DNA from 3 places in the Streptosporangium sp. NPDC023825 genome. Region 3 is predicted to be linked to each of the others. Evidence: predicted binding sites of a transcription regulator. Region 3 holds the regulator's gene; each other region holds the start of a gene.
The links. Region 3 encodes HrcA, which represses chaperone genes, less so after heat shock. Its sites were predicted from a motif close to TTGGCACTCTCNNNNNGAGAGTGCCAA; they were not measured.
Positions count from the first base shown of each region.

Region 1 (5,481 bases), on a different contig from region 3:
CGATCAGCAGGAGCTGACGGCGGGCCGCCCGGATCACCTGCAACCAGGCGAACTTCGCGATCTCCCGGAGCCCGGTGAGCTTGCGCGACCGGCGCATGAGGAAGATCGCGGGCCGGGCGCGTACCGGTCTGCTGCGCCGCGCCCGCCGCGACAGCGTCTCGATCGTCTTCTCCGCCCGCCGCGCGGCCTGTGCGAACCGCCGGTCTGGCGCCTGCTCGGGGGCGTCCACCCGGAGGTAGTTGGCGATCGTGGCGAACAGGGGGGCCGGCTCCTCCTCCCAGCGGAGCATGCCGACGTCGATCTCGGCGGCGGCGCGCATGCCGTACCTGTCGAGGAAGCCGGCCATCCCGATGTCGGGGAGTTCCCCCGCGTGGTACCTCGCGGCGAGTTCCTCCGGCGGGGTGGCGAGGAACAGGTCGCGGTGCTCGCGCGCGTTCACCGCGACCTGCCAGAGCGCGAGGTCCATCTCCGTGGTCACGTTGTGCGGCATCCCGCCCAGGACGATGTCCAGCTCTTCGGCGGTGGCGACACCTTCGAGCAGTGCGGACGGCGCGACGCCGGCGAGGATCCCGGCCGTCAGCGGCCACACGAGCCCCATCATGTCGGGGCTCATGACCGCCCGGTGGGAGTCCTCGACCACCCAGCGGAGCCGCTCGGCCGACGTGGCCGGTTCGCTCGGCGGCACGGTCAGGCGCTTGATCTCCTCCACGGCGCGGTAGGCCCTGGCCCGGGCGGCGTCCGGCCCGGCCAGGCTACGGGCGAGGCCGAAGACCGCACCGGGTGCCAGCCGCAGCGTGATCTTCACGGCGCTGCGGAGGCGGAACGGCATGCCGCCGCGCGGGGCGAACCGCGGATCGTCCAGGACGCGCTCGACGGCACCCTGCACCCGCGGCCCGTACACCTGCAGAGATGCCCCCAGGCGCTTCCGCATGGACCTGTTGCGGATGAAATCGGTCAGATCGAAGTAGAGCCGCCCGCCGATGGGGACCAGCCGGGGCAGCGGATCACGCGGATCGACCGTGGCGCCCGCGGCCTTGAACCACAAGGCCGAGCCCGTCTTGAGCAGCGACACCCCCATCGGGGTGGTCGGCCGGAGCATTCCCTGGATGTGGCCGAACTCGAGGTAGAGCCGCATGTCGCAGGTCTCCGGCGGGGCGGGGAACAGGGTGGTGATCGGCCGGGACTGCAGCAGCCACAGCGTGCCGCCGGAATCGATCGCCCACTCGATGTCCTGCGGCGAGCCGAAGAGCTCCTGCAGCCGCCGCCCGGCCTCCCGTAGTTCTTCGAGCTGCCGCCCGCCGAGGCACCCGCCGCTGTCAGGTAGGGCCGGCGGTGGGTGGCCGAGGACGTAGTGGTCGGGGACGACGGTGCCGTCGACGATGGCGGTCCCCAGTCCGGGGGCGGCGTCGACGACCGTCTCGGTGCGGCAGCCGGTGATCGGGTTGGCGGTGAACAGGACACCGGCGACCACGGGATCGATCATGCGCTGGACCACCACGGCCATGGCGGCCTCGTCGATGCCCGCCGCGGCGCGGTAGGCCACGGCGCGTTCGGTGTACAGGGAGTCCCAGCACCTGCGGACCGCGTCGATGAGCGGGCCGGCGCCCTCGACGTTGAGGTAGGTGTCCTGCTGACCGGCGAAGCTGGCGTACGGCAGGTCCTCGGCGGTGGCGCTGGAGCGGACGGCCACGCGCCCGCCGCCGAGCCGTTCGTAGGCGTCGACCAGCTCGTCCTCCGGGAGATCACGGGACGTGTAGGCCTCGGTGGTCAGGCAGAAACCGTCAGGAACGCGCTCATCCGCCTTGATCATCCCACCCAGCCCGGCGGCCTTGCCGCCCACCAGTCCGGTCATGGAGGGATCGATCTCCGATAGGTGGATCAGTTTCATCCCGTATCCCCCTCGTGATCCCCCTCGCGGCCTTCGCGTAGGTCTCCATGGAATGGAGTATGGGCGCCCACTCTTCCTCCGTGAACCGGTTCCAGAGCGCCATCCGCGCGTCGACACGGAGAGCGAAGTCGCCGGGAACGCGAAAGGCGCCCCGGCCCTCACGGGCCGGGGCGCCTCGGAAGACGATCTAGCGCTGGGCCTCGATCATCCAGTGGTGCTTCTCCAGGTCCTGCGTGATCTCGATGAGGAGGTCCTGGGTGACCAGGTCGGGCTGCTCGGCGGCCTCGATGCGCTCACGCATCCGGCGGATGATGGACCCGAGGATGTCCGTCATGGCGGCCACGACCTTGCCGTCGTTGAGGTAGCCCGACTCCAGCTGCGGCACCTCGCTGGTGCTCGTGAGCGTGGAGGCCCGGCCGTCGGGGTTGCACCCGAGGGCCACCGCGCGCTCGGCGACGGTGTCCGCGTGCTTCCGGGCCGACGAGACGATCTTGTCGAGCTGCAGGTGCAGCGACCGGAAGTTGTGGCCGATCACGTTCCAGTGGGCCTGCTTGGTCAAGAGCGAAAGGTCGAGCAGGTCGACGAGAGCCCCCTGGAGCACGACGGCAATGGTCTTCTTGTCTTCTGGCGTGAGTGGGCTGGTGATCGCGGACATGAAGTGTCCCCCCTGTTTCGAGCTTAGTTTCCCCTTTGCTACGAAATGTCCGTACCCATCTATCCGCTCCCCCATACCAGCCATCATGTTGACACTGTCATAATTACAGTGTCACTATCGAGGCATGGAATGGACCATCGGTGAACTGGCCGAGCGGGCGTCCGCGGCGCTGACCCCCACCGCCCAGCTCAACGGGCGGGTCAGGGACATGCCCAACGAGCGCCTCATCCGCTGGTATTCGACGATCGGCCTCCTCGACCCCCCGTCTGCCCGCCGGGGCCGCGTGGCCATGTACGGCAGGCGCCACCTGCTCCAGATCGTCGCCGTCAAGCGGCGCCAGTCCGACGGCCGGACCATCGCCGAGATCCAGGCCGAGCTGGCCGGGGCCACCGACCAGACGCTGGAGTCGATCGCCCGGCTCCCCGAGCCCTCGCCGGGAAACACACCGGAAAACGCGCCGGAACCCGTCCCCGGGCACCCGCCCGCGTCTCCGGCCGAGACCGGCTCCCCCCGGGCGGCGCGCCCGCGTTTCTGGGCCGGCCCTTCCGCCTCCCCGGCACCCGCCTCCCCGGCGGCCGCAGCCTCGGCGGTCACCGGCTCCGCTCCGCCGAAGCCGTCTCCGGCGTCCTCCGGCGAAGCCCCGCCGCCCCCTGTTCCGTCCGGCACGCCCTTCCCCGGCACGCCCTCCCCCGTCACGGTCCCGCCGGCTCAGAACCCACCCGGCGGAACTCCCCCTCCCCCGGCGCCGCCCGCCCCGGAAGTCCCGGCGACGCCCGCCGCGCAAGCCGTGATCGTCCACGGCGTACGGCTCGCGAACGGCGTGACGCTGATGCTCGACACGGGCGGGCACGCCCCCTCACCCGAGGACCTCGCCGAGATCGCCGCCGCCTCGGAGGGGCTCCTGTCGCTCCTTCGCGAACGCGGCCTCACACCTCCGGAAGGAATTCACGCATGACCACTTCGATCACCACACTGCCGCCGGAGGAGTGCCTGCCCGTCCCCGACGCCGGGATGGGGGCGCTCGCCACCGAGCGCGGCAACCTGCCGCTGGAGAGCGTGGACGTGACCGCCGCCGTGTCCGGCCTGAGTGCCGGGGTCGAGGTGGTCCAGGGCTTCCGCAACCCGCACGACGTGGCCCTTGAGGCGACGTACGTCTTCCCGCTGCCCGACCGGGCCGCCGTGACCGCCTTCAGGATGGAGGCCGACGGCCGGGTCATCGAGGGCGTGCTCAAGGAGCGCGGCCAGGCCAGGGCCGACTACGACCAGGCGATCTCCCAGGGCAAGCGGGCCGCGATCGCCGAGGAGGACCGGCCGGACGTCTTCACCATGAGGGTCGGCAACATCGTGCCGGGCGAGCGGGTCACCGTGCACCTCACGCTGAACCAGCCCCTCCCGTACGAGGACGGCGCGGCCACCTTCCGCTTCCCGCTGGTCGTCGCCCCCCGCTACGTCCCGGGCACCCCGCTGGACGGCGAGCGCGCGGGCGACGGCTGGGCCCCGGACACCGACGCGGTCCCCGACGCCTCCCGGATCACCCCGCCGGTGCTGCTGCCCGGCTTCCCCAACCCGGTCCGCCTGTCGCTGGCCGTCTCGGTCGACCCGGCGGGCCTGGAACTGCGCGAGGTCCGCTCCAGCCTGCACGTGGTCCGGGAGGAGGGCACGACGATCCGCCTCCAGCCGGGTGAGCGGCTGGACCGCGACTTCATCCTGCGCCTGGCCTTCGACACCTCCACCTCCCTCGCGCTCGCCCCGGACGGGGACGACGAGGGCGAGGGCACGTTCACGCTGACCGTCGTCCCCGAACCGGCGCCCGCCGAGGCCGGGGCCAAGGACGTGGTGCTGGTGCTCGACCGCTCGGGCAGCATGACCGGCTGGAAGATGGTGGCCGCCCGGCGCGCCGCCGCCCGCATCGTCGACACGCTCACCTCGGGCGACCGGTTCGCGGTGCTCTCCTTCGACACCGTCGTGGAGTACCCGGAGGGGCTCGGCGAGGGACTGTCCGAGGCGTCCGACCGCAACCGCTACCGGGCCGTGGAGCACCTGGCCAGGCTGGAGGCGCGCGGCGGCACCGAGATGCTGTCACCGCTGGAGCGGGCCGCCGCGCTGCTCGCCGACTCCGCCGGGGACCGGGTGCTGGTGCTCGTCACCGACGGGCAGGTCGGCAACGAGGACCAGATCCTGGAGCGGCTCGGCGCCGCGCTCGCCGGGGTGCGGGTGCACACGGTCGGCATCGACAGGGCGGTCAACGCCGGCTTCCTGGGCAGGCTGGCCGGGCTCGGCGGGGGCAGGTGCGAGCTGGTCGAGTCCGAGGACCGGCTGGACGAGGCGATGGAGCACATCCACCGCCGGATCGGCGCCCCCCTGGTCACCGACCTGTCCCTCAAGGCCGACGGGCTCGACCTGGTCACCGGGACGGTGAGCCACATCGGCTCGATCTACTCGGGCGTCCCGCTCACCGTGCTGGGCCGCTACCGCGGCACGGCCGCCGGAGCGCTGACCGTACGGGGCCTGGGCGCCGACGGCTCGCCGTGGGAGCGGAGGGTCAGCGCGTCGGCGGTGGACAATCCGGCCGTACGGTCGATCTGGGCGCGGGCGCGGCTGCGGGCCCTGGAGGACCGCTACGCGGCCGGTGACCGGTCCCTGGAGGCCGAGATCGTCGAGACCTCGCTCAAATACGGGGTGCTCTGCCGGTTCACCGCCTTCGTCGCGGTCGACACGCAGGTGGTCGCCGAGGGCGGCCCGGCGCATCGGGTGATCCAGCCGGTGGAGCCGCCCAGCGGCTGGGGGAGCCCGGTCGCCGCCGCGCCGATGATGATGACCTCGATGGCCTTCGAGAACGCCGCGCCGAGCCCGCCGCCGGCTCCCGGGGCGCCTGCGGGGATGCCCCGTCCCGGGTCCATGCCGAGGTTCGCGGCGAGCCCGGCCGTCGGCGGCCTGC
Region 1 is NZ_JBFAAE010000037.1:481-5,961, reverse strand. It holds gene AB0G15_RS27510 (PEP/pyruvate-binding domain-containing protein) at 1-1,888, opposite strand, end outside; gene AB0G15_RS27505 (DNA starvation/stationary phase protection protein) at 2,076-2,543, opposite strand; gene AB0G15_RS27500 (MerR family transcriptional regulator) at 2,668-3,498, shown strand; gene AB0G15_RS27495 (VIT domain-containing protein) at 3,495-5,481, shown strand, end outside.
Region 1: AB0G15_RS27505 (DNA starvation/stationary phase protection protein) is a predicted target of HrcA. The motif match lies at 2,632-2,658, and genes of this name have one in related genera.

Region 2 (5,481 bases), on a different contig from region 3:
CGGGTGAACCGTTGTCATGATCGTTCTCGCTCCGGGTCGTCGCGAGCCCCGCCCCGCGGTTCGGGCCTTCGCTCGCGCCCCCTGCTCGACGGCTCCGCGATCAAGCTATCGACTCCAGCTCCGCCATCGCTCGTAGCCGGGCCAGCGCCCTGTGCTGGGCCACACGAACCGCACCTGGTGACATGCCAAGTACATTACCGGTCTCCTCGGCGGAAAGGCCCGACACCACTCGAAGCATGAGCAGTTCGCGCTGGTTGTCCGGCAGCCTCGACAGCAGCCGGCGGGCGTGTTCGGCCTCGATGTAACGCACCACGGTCTCCTCCGGCCCCGGACCCTCGTCGGGCCCGTCAGGAAGGTCCTGGGTGGGCACGGCGGATCGTACGGAGCTGCGCAGCGCGTCGGCCACCTTGTGAGACGCGATGCCGAAGACGAAGGACGCGAACGGGCGTCCCATGTCACGGTAGCGGGGCAGTGCGGACAGCACCGCTATGCATACTTCCTGGGCCACGTCGTCCGCGATGTGATACTGACCGGAAACCCGGCCCAGACGACCACGGCAATATCGGACGACCATCGGCCGCAGTTGCGCGATCAGAGATTCGATCGCGGTGCGATCCCCCTGAACGGCGAGGCTCGTCAGATCCTTGAGATCATCCCTGTGGGCGACCCCATCAGACCTCGTCGCAAGCCTCACCCCATTTTTGGCGTCGGCGACGCATCCCTCGGTCACGTTAGGCATGATGCCCGCCCTGGTAGTGACTGTCGTCATCGCAAACGGCTACGGATTGGTCACATTGAGGCGGAGATAACGGCGCGTAATCAAACGGCGACCGCAACGACTACAGAATGTGCAAATATTCCATTCGATTGCCAAATACGTCGCCTATTCGCTAGAACCGCGTTTGGTCTTCTGTCCGGCGCGACGCTTGAGATCGTTTTTCGGTTTACCGCGAAACGCGAACGGCTCGCGCCTCCGGGGAGACGCGAGCCGTTCGGAACCGATGATCGGCCGGGGGCCGACCGGGGGTCGTTCAGTGACCGATCAGTGGCCGTGACCGTGGCCGTGACCCTGGCCGGCGGCGGCCGGGGCCTCCTCCTCGGGCTTGTCCACCACGAGGGCCTCGGTCGTCAGCAGCATGCCGGCGATGGAGGCGGCGTTCTGGACGGCCGAGCGGGTGACCTTGACCGGGTCGATGACGCCCTGGGCGATCAGGTCGCCGTACTCGCCGGTGGCGGCGTTGAAGCCCTGGCCGACGGGCAGCTCGGTGACCTTCGCCGTCACGACGTACCCCTCGAGGCCGGCGTTCTCGGCGATCCAGCGGGCCGGCTCGACGAGCGCCTTGCGGACGATGGAGACACCGGTCGCCTCGTCGCCGGTCAGGCCCAGGTCGTCGAGGACCTTGGAGACGTGGATGAGCGCGGAGCCACCGCCGGAGACGATGCCCTCCTCGATCGCCGCGCGCGTCGCCGAGATGGCGTCCTCAAGGCGGTGCTTCTTCTCCTTGAGCTCCACCTCGGTGGCCGCGCCGACCTTGAGCACGCAGACGCCGCCGGAGAGCTTGGCGAGGCGCTCCTGGAGCTTCTCGCGGTCCCAGTCGGAGTCGGACTGCTCGATGGCGAGCTTGATCTCCTTGACGCGGTCGGCGATCGCCGCGGCCTCACCGGCACCGTCGACGACGGTGGTGGAGTCCTTGGTGATGACGACGCGCCGGGCGGTGCCCAGCACCTCCAGGCCGACGTGCTCCAGCTTGAGGCCGATCTCCTCGCTGACGACCTGGCCACCGGTGAGGATGGCGATGTCCTGCAGCATGGCCTTGCGGCGGTCGCCGAAGCCCGGCGCCTTGACGGCGACGGAGGTGAAGGTGCCACGGATCTTGTTCGTGACGAGGACCGCGAGGGCCTCGCCCTCGACGTCCTCGGCGATGACCAGCAGGGCCTTCTTCGTCTGCGCGATCTTCTCGAGCAGCGGCAGGAAGTCCGCGACCGAGCCGATCTTGCCCTGGGTGATCAGGATGTAGGGGTCTTCCAGGATCGCCTCCATGCGCTCCTGGTCGGTCACCATGTAGGGCGACAGGTAACCCTTGTCGAACTGGAGGCCCTCGGTGAACTCGAGCTCCAGGCCCATGCTGTTGGACTCTTCGACGGTGATGACACCGTCCTTGCCCACCTTGTCGAACGCCTCGGCGATCAGCTCGCCGATCCTGGCGTCCTGCGCGGAGATCGTCGCGACGTTGGCGATCTCCTTCTTGTCCTCGACCGGGCGGGCCGACTCGATCAGCCGGTCGCTGACGGCCTTGGCCGCGATGTCGATGCCGCGCTTGAGGGAGAGCGGCTGCGCTCCGGCGGCCACGTTGCGCAGGCCCTCGCGGACCATGGCCTGGGCCAGGACGGTCGCGGTGGTGGTGCCGTCACCGGCGACGTCGTTGGTCTTGGTCGCCACTTCCTTGGCCAGCTGGGCGCCCAGGTTCTCGTACGGCGTCTCCAGCTCGACCTCGCGGGCGATGGTGACACCGTCGTTGGTGATGGTGGGCGCACCGAACTTCTTGTCGATGACGACATTGCGGCCACGCGGGCCCAGCGTCACCTTGACCGCGTCCGCGAGAGCGTTCACGCCGCGCTCGAGAGCTCGGCGCGCGTCCTCCTCGAACGACAGGATCTTCGGCATGACAATCCTCTCCATAAGTACGTCGGCGCATCAAAGCCCCGGGCGCTCTCGCGACCCGGGGCTCGATACGTCATCTTTGTGAAGCGAGAACTACTTCTCGATGATGGCGAGCACGTCACGAGCGGAGAGCACGAGATACTCCTCGCCGTTGTACTTCACCTCGGTGCCGCCGTACTTGCTGTAGAGGACCACGTCGCCCTCCTTGACGTCGAGCGGAATCCGCTTCTCGCCGTCCTCATCCCAGTTGCCGGGGCCCACCGCGAGGACCTTGCCCTCTTGCGGCTTCTCCTTGGCGGTGTCCGGGATGACCAGACCGGAAGCGGTGGTCTGCTCGGCCTCAAGCGGCTGGACCACAATGCGGTCGCCGAGCGGCTTAACGGGAACCTTGGTGGCGGTCGTCACGTCGGACCTCCCCTTCAGATTTGAATGATCTAGAAGAGGCGACCAGCGGTCTGCCGTCGCGGGTGTCAGACCTGCCTCGTCGCATGTATTTGGCACTCTCACCGGGAGAGTGCCAATACGGAACAGTATGCAAGGTGGCCTTGACAGTCAACACGAAGCACCCCTTCTGCGCTTCACGCGAACGTCAAGCCAGGTGGAAGCCCCTCGCGAAGCCCTGCGGCCGAGGCGGTAGCGTCGGCTGGTGTGAATCTCGACGCATTCCGGGAACTCCTGACCCCGCGCGGCCAGGAGGCCCTGGGCGCGGCGGCCGGGATCGTCGGCGACGACCCGGTGGCGGCGGTGACCAGGCTGAGGAAGACCTACGACGCGGACCTGACCTCGGCGGCGTTCACGCAGGCCACGCTCCGGCTGCGCGCCAGGGAGAAGTTCGGGGCCGACGCCGATCTCATGTACTTCACCAGGACGGGCCTGGAGCAGGCCACCCGCCGGGAGGTCGCCGACCATCGGGCGCGGCGCGTCCCCGCGGGCTCGCGGGTCGCCGACGTCTGCTGCGGCATCGGCGGCGACCTCCTCGCCCTGGCCAGGGCCGGGTGCTCGGTCGAGGCCGTCGACACCGACCCGCTCACCGCGGCGATCGCCCAGGCCAACGCGGACGCCCTGGGCTTCGGCGACCGGGTCTCGGTCCGCGCCGCCGACGCCTCCGCCCTGGACCCGGCCGCCTTCGACGTCCTGTTCGCCGACCCGGCGCGCCGTACGGCGCGGGGCAGGACCTTCGACCCGATGGGCTACTCGCCGCCCTGGCCCGCCGTGCTGGAGATGGTGGCCCGGGCCGGGGCCGCCTGCCTGAAGGTCGCCCCCGGGATCCCGTACGAGTTCGTCCCCGAGGGCGCGGAGGCCGAGTGGGTCTCCTACAAGGGCGACGTCAAGGAGGCCGTGATCTGGTGCGGCGCGCTGGCGGGCGAGACGGCGCGCAGGGCGACGATCCTGCCCTCGGGCGCCACGATGACGCCCGACCCGGCCCTCGGCGCCCCCGGCACCGGCCCCGCCGGCCGCTACATCTACGAGCCGGACGGCGCGGCCATCCGGGCCCACCTGGTGGCGGAGATCGCCGCGGCGGTCGGCGGGCGCCTGCTCGACCCGCAGATCGCCTACATCACCGGCGACGTCGCGACGCCGACGCCGTGGGCGTCCCGGTACGAGGTCCACGAGACGCTGCCGTTCTCGCTCAAGCGGCTGCGGGCGGCGCTCCGCGAGCGCGGCGCGGGCAATGTGACGATCAAGAAGCGCGGCTCCGCGGTGGACGTCGACCGCCTCAGGAAAGACCTCCGGCTTTCCGGTGAGGAATCCGCGGTCGTCATTCTCACCCGAATCGGCGAGCGGCCTTTCGCCTTCGTGTGCGGCCCCGGCTGACCGGCCGGATCGAACCCGTTCGACCAGCTGCGGTAAGCCCTGTTTGACCAGCCAAAATAGTCAATTCTTCCAGCCAACCGGCAATTCCTCTCTTTTAATCTCGCTGCCGGAAAACCTTGATCCAGAGGCTAAGGTTGCCAGGCGGGAGTTCTCTCTCGCCTGCGGTTTCATATCGTTCATCGGCAAATCCCATCAAATCCAACCGCGCGGCTGAGCGTCGGCGAGTGAAGGAGCTCTCGGTGGATCACTCCGACCACACCCTGCTCCAGGCAGGCAGCCAGACCGCCATCTCCGACCGGATGCGCGAGCTCCTCGCCCGCGCGGCGCAGGACCACGTCTACGAGCAGCGGACCCAGGGCGCGGTGCTCGACGAGATCCGGCAGCGCCTGGAGGGCATGGAGTGGCTGCTGCGCGAGGTCAGGGAGCGCGAGATCGGCGGGCTGAACGGCACGCTGGAGTCCGTCCACGGGCGCCTGGACGACATCGCCGCCAAACCGCCCTCCTGGGCCGAGGGCCTGGCCCAGCACGTCGAGGCGGTGCGTGACCACGTCGACGCCGTCGGCGAGCGGGTCGACTCCCTCGGCCGCCGGGTCGAGACCGTCCGCGACCGGGTCACCCCCCTCGGCGAGCTGCCGAGCCTGTGGACCGATCTCGGCACCGTGGGCGAGAGCATGGACGAGGCGCTCGCCCGCCTGCGGGCGATCTCGGAGGGCACCCTGGGCCTCGACGAGCAGGTGCGCCAGCTGGCCGAGCACCTCGGCAGGCTCCAGGCCGACATGGGCATCGCGGCGCACCGGTTCAGCCGCCTGGACAGGGCCCTGGCCGACCTCTCCCAGCGCACCGGGCGTATCGAGGCGGGGATGCTCGACCTGTCGGCGAGCGTCCAGCAGGCCGTCGGCACCGCCGCCGACCGGATGCTCGCCGCCGTCGAGCAGGTCAACGGCAAGGTGGACCTGGTGAGCGGCAGGGTCGAGCAGGTGGGCGCCAGGGTCGACCTGGTCGTG
Region 2 is NZ_JBFAAE010000015.1:81,604-87,084, forward strand. It holds gene AB0G15_RS16130 (anti-sigma-D factor RsdA) at 1-18, opposite strand, end outside; gene AB0G15_RS16135 (sigma-70 family RNA polymerase sigma factor) at 101-739, opposite strand; gene groL (chaperonin GroEL) at 1,043-2,665, opposite strand; gene groES (co-chaperone GroES) at 2,756-3,067, opposite strand; gene AB0G15_RS16150 (class I SAM-dependent methyltransferase) at 3,311-4,477, shown strand; gene AB0G15_RS16155 (hypothetical protein) at 4,717-5,481, shown strand, end outside.
Region 2: groES (co-chaperone GroES) is a predicted target of HrcA. The motif match lies at 3,157-3,183, and genes of this name have one in related genera.

Region 3 (5,481 bases):
AACCGGATGAGCTTCGGGATGCAGAGCGCCCGCGAGCACGTGCTCCAGGTGCTGGACCGCCGCCACACCCCCGGCCGCCCCGCGCGGGCCGTACGGGAGGCGAGGGAGGCGGGGTTCGACCACGTCAACCTCGACCTGATCTACAGCACGCCCGGGGAGAGCGACGACGACTGGCGCGCGTCGCTGGCCGCGGCGATCGAGGCGGGCCCCGACCACGTCTCCGCGTACTCGCTGATCGTCGAGGACGGGACGAGGCTGGCCGCCAGGATCAGGCGCGGCGAGCTCCCGATGCCCGACGACGACGTGGCCGCCGACCGTTACCTGATCGCCGACGCCATGCTGGCCGAGGCGGGGTTCGAGTGGTACGAGGTGTCCAACTGGGCGACCTCGGAGGCCGGGCGCTGCCGGCACAACCTGCTCTACTGGACCGGTGGCGACTGGTGGGGCGTCGGCCCCGGGGCGCACAGCCACGTCGGCGGCACCCGCTGGTGGAACGTCAAGCATCCCGCCGCCTACGCCCAGCGCCTGGCCGCGGGCATCTCGCCCGCGCACGCGCGCGAGGTGCTGGGCCCCCAGGACCGGGCGGTGGAACGGCTGATGCTGGAGCTGCGGCTCGCCCGGGGCTTCCCGCTCGAGGAGCTGGAACGTCCCCCGGTGGTCGCCCGCGCGCTGGCCGACGGCCTGCTGGAGGTGGAGCCGTTCAAGGCGGGCCGCGCGGTGCTCACCCTGCGCGGCCGCCTGCTGGCCGACGCCCTGGTCCGCGATCTCACCTGAGGCCCCACCCCGGGTCCGGACAGGTCAGCTGACGAAGCGGATGTTCATCGGATAGCGGTATCTCTCTCCCCGGTTGGCCGCCACCGCGGCGACGATCGTCATGATGATCGACGCGACCCAGAGGAAGAACATCAGCACGAAACCGATGAGCACGAACGCCAGGACCCAGGAGACGAAGTAGACGATCAGCACCGTGAGCTGGAAGTTGAGCGCCTCGGCGGCCTGGTCGCGCACGTAGGGCGACTCGTCCTTCTTCGCCAGATAGAGCACCAGCGGCCCGATGAAGGAGGTCAGCAGCCCCAGCAGGTGGGCGAGCATCGACATGGTGGTGTCGTCGCTGCCGGGCCGCGGGCCGTACGTGCCCGGCGGAGCCTGGTAGCCGTATCCCTGTGCCGCGCCGTACGCGCCGTACTGGGGGTGTCCGGGCTGGTGACCGCCCGCGGGGCCGCCCTGATAGCCGCCCGCGTCGTACGGGGCGGCGGGCGGCGGGTAGCCCCCGTACCCCTGACTCGGCTGCCCGTACCCCTGACCGGGCTGTCCGTAACCCTGGTCCGGCTGTCCGTACCCCTGGCCGGGTTGTCCGTACCCCTGGCCGGGTTGTCCGTAGCCCTGACTCGGCTGTCCGTAGCCCTGGCCGGGGGGCGGGGCGCTCTGGCCAGGCCACGTGTGGCCGGGCGGGGGATCGCCGATGCGCCGCGTCCGGTCGTCGCCCGGCGGGTCCTCGGGGTTCTCGCTCATGTCCCCTCCTGATGGGTTGACGGCCCTGACGGGTCAGACGGCCTGGCCGTCCTCGCCGGGAGCCGTCACGAAGTCGATCAGCTCCTCGACGGGGCCGAGGAGCTCGGGCTCCAGATCGGCATATGTCGTGACCGATCCGAGAATGTGGCGCCATGCGGCGCCGGGCTCCACGTTCCAGCCCAGCGCGGCGATGACGCCCTCCTTCCAGGGCACGCCGCGCGGCACCGACGGCCAGGAAGGGATCTTCAGCACGTGCGGCCTGACCGCCTGCCAGACGTCCACGAACGGATGCCCGACGATCAGCACGTGCGGGGAGGAGACCCGTGCGGCGATCCGGCTCTCCTTGGAACCGGGGACCAGGTGGTCGACGAGCACGCCCAGCCGCCGCCCCGGCCCCGGGCCGAACTCCTCGACGATCGAGGGCAGGTGGTCGACCCCCTCCAGGTATTCCACGACCACGCCCTCGACCCGCAGGTCGTGCCCCCAGACCTTCTCCACGAGCGCGGCGTCGTGCACGCCCTCCACGTAGATCCGGCTCTCCTTGGCGACCTGCGCCCGCAGGCCCTCCACCGCGATGGAACCCGACGCGCTCCGCCGGGGACCGCGCGGTGCCGCGACGGGCCGTACGAGCGTCACCACCTTGCCCTCCAGGAGGAACGCGGCCGGCTCCAGCGGGAACACCCGCCGGCGCCCGAAGCGGTCCTCCAGGGTGACGGCCTCCTTGTCGCAGGCCACCACGGCGCCGCAGAAGCCGCCGTCGGCGTCCTCGACGACCAGGTCGAGCTCCGCGGGCACCTGGGGGATCGTCCCCCTGCGCGGGCGCCGCCAGTCTCCCGCCAGAACGTCACGCTCGTACATCACCGACCGCCCACCCTCTCTCGCCGGGGATCAGGTGGGACGCTAGCAAACACCACCGTCACCTGCCGTAGGGTCCCGGCTGTCCCCACTGTCCCGCCGGCACCGCGGCGGCCCGGCGCTTGCGGGCGTTGCTCCGCTTCACCAGTACGACGATCGTCACGACGATGGCGAGCAGGATCCCGACGCCGGGGATCACGAACAGGGCGATCACCCCGCCCACCAGCGATTCGGCGGCGAGTTCCTTGCCCACGCCGAACCTGGTGCCCTCGGCGGGCTCGGCGGAGCACTGGACCTGGTAGTCGCCCGCCCGGTCCACGCCGACCCGCAGGCCCATCTCCCAGGTGACGCCGTCGGACCCCGCGACGGTCTGCTGGAGGTCCGGCTTCTGCAGCCTGGGGGTGCCCGTGCCGCCCTTCAGCGTGCACTCGAACCGGGTGGGCCCGCCCGTGGCGACGTAGATCGCGGGCTTGTCCGCCGGGTCGATCGTGACCGTCGTGGCCTGGCCGGGAGCGAAGGTCTGCGTCGGGGCCGCGTCGGTGACCACGCCGATGAGGCCGCCGGCGAAGCCGCCGATGCCGACGATGATGCTGACCAGGGCGAGCAGCCAGACACCGACGATCCACCCGATGCCGGGCTTGATCTTCCCGGCGGGGGGCGGCGGTCCCTGCGGGGCGCCGTAGCCGGGAGGCGCGTAACCGTACGAGGGGGGCTGCTGGCCGTACTGCTGCTGGCCGTACTGCTGCTGGCCATACGGCTGCTGGGGGCCGCCGTGACCGGGGCCGCGGGGGGCGTCACCCGGATAAGAACCGAAATCGTTGGACATGCCCGAATTCTGGTGGGTGCCGCTTGGATCGCGATAGCAGTTGACTTGACAACGGCTTGCCGTCATCATCCGCGGCTCTTGCTTATCGCGCCTTACGCACCGGGGCCGTACACTTGGCACTCGGGAACACAGAGTGCCAAACCTCGTGTTTCCCTCTGAACGCAGGCAGGGAGGTGACCACGTTGGTCGACGACCGCAAGCTCGCCGTGCTCCGCGCCATCGTCGAGGACTACGTGTCCACCAACGAGCCGGTGGGTTCGAAAGCCCTCGCGGACCGGCACAACCTGGGGGTGTCCCCGGCGACGATCCGCAACGACATGGCGGTGCTGGAGGAGCAGGGTTACATCGCCCAGCCCCACACCAGCGCAGGCCGGGTGCCCACCGACAAGGGCTACCGGCTCTTCGTCGACCGCCTCTCGCAGGTGAAACCCCTGTCGAGCGCGGAACGCAAGGCCATCGAGAGCTTCCTCGCGGGCGCGGTGGACATCGACGACGTCGTCATGCGGACGGTGCGGCTGCTCGCCCAGCTCACCCGGCAGGTCGCCGTGGTGCAGTACCCGACGCTGACCCACTCGACGGTCAGGCACGTCGAGCTGGTGCCGCTGAGCGAGCGCCGGCTGATGTTCGTGCTCATCACCAACACCGGCAGGGTCGAGCAGCGCGTGGTCGAGCTGCCCAACGTCGTCGACGAGCAGCGCGTGGCCCATCTGCGCGCGATGCTCAACGCCTCCCTCGACGGGTGCGGGCTCACCAGCGTCCCCGACAAGGTCGCCGACCTGCCGGAGCGGCTGCCCCCGGAAGACCGGCCGCTCGCTGCCACTATCCTGTCAGTGCTGCTGGAGTCCCTGGTGGACCGGCACGATGAGAAGATCGTTTTCGCCGGAGCCGCCAACCTCGCGGGAGCCGACTTCACCGTCGGGCTCCGCGACGTGCTGGAGGCTCTGGAAGAGCAGGTCGTGCTCATGCGCCTGCTCGGTGAGACCTCCGACCTTTCGGCGCTGACCGTGCGGATCGGCTCGGAGAACCCCTACACCGGACTCCAGGGCACGTCCATCGTCGCCGCCGGATACGGTTCTGGGGACAAGCAACTGGCCCGGCTCGGTGTGCTGGGCCCGACGCGAATGGACTACCCGGTCACGATGGGCGCGGTGCGCGCGGTGGCACGCTACGTCAGCCAGATCCTGGCTGCATCATAAGAGGTCAACGAAAAGTGGCTAAGAGCGACTACTACGGCACCCTCGGGGTGCGCCGTGACGCCAGTGCGGAAGAGATCAAGAAGGCGTACCGGCGCCTGGCGCGCGAGCTGCATCCCGACGTCAACCCCGACCCCGAGACCCAGGAACGCTTCAAGGAGATCACGCAGGCCTACGAGGTCCTGTCCGACTCCAGCAAGCGGCAGATGTACGACATGGGTGCCGACCCGTTCGCCTCGGGCGGCGGCGCGGGGGCCGGGGGCTTCGGTGCCGGCTTCCCGTTCAGCGACATCATGGACGCCTTCTTCGGCGCGGCGGGTGGCGGCGGTGGCCGCGGTCCCCGCTCCCGTGCCCGGCGCGGGCGCAACGCCACCATCCGGGTCGAGCTCGACCTGCGCGAGTCGGGCTTCGGCACGACCCGCGAGCTGGTCGTCGACACCGCCGTGGTCTGCGAGGTCTGCACGGGTTCGGGCGCCGCGGCCGGCACCCACCCCGACACCTGTGACATGTGTCACGGCCGGGGTGAGGTGTCCCAGGTCACCCGGTCCTTCCTCGGCCAGGTGATGACCTCCCGCCCCTGCCCCCAGTGCGGCGGCTTCGGGTCGATCATCCGTAACCCCTGCCAGGAGTGCTCCGGCGACGGCCGGGTCCGCACCCGGCGGACCATCAAGGTCCGCATCCCGGCCGGCGTCGAGGACGGCACCCACATCCAGCTCGCCGGCGAGGGCGAGATCGGCCCGGGCGGAGGTCCGCCCGGCGACCTGTTCCTGGAGATCGTCGAGCGTCCCCACGAGATCTTCGAGAGGCGCGGGGACGACCTGCACTGCACGGTGCAGATCCCGATGACCGCGGCCGCGCTCGGCACCATCCTGACCATGGAGACGCTCGACGGCGCCGAGGAGCTCGACATCCGTCCCGGCACGCAGTCGGGGCAGACGATTCCGCTCTACGGGCGGGGCGTGCAGCGCCTGAACGAGACCGGCCGCGGCGACCTGCTGATCCACGTGAACGTGGAGACCCCCTCCCGCCTCGACGCCGAGCAGGAGGAGCTGCTGAAGGAGCTCGCCAGGCTCCGCGGCGAGGAGCGCCCGCCGG
Region 3 is NZ_JBFAAE010000001.1:77,767-83,247, reverse strand. It holds gene hemW (radical SAM family heme chaperone HemW) at 1-774, shown strand, start outside; gene AB0G15_RS00395 (DUF4870 domain-containing protein) at 799-1,512, opposite strand; gene AB0G15_RS00390 (DUF3097 domain-containing protein) at 1,546-2,370, opposite strand; gene AB0G15_RS00385 (hypothetical protein) at 2,429-3,193, opposite strand; gene hrcA (heat-inducible transcriptional repressor HrcA) at 3,376-4,389, shown strand; gene dnaJ (molecular chaperone DnaJ) at 4,404-5,481, shown strand, end outside.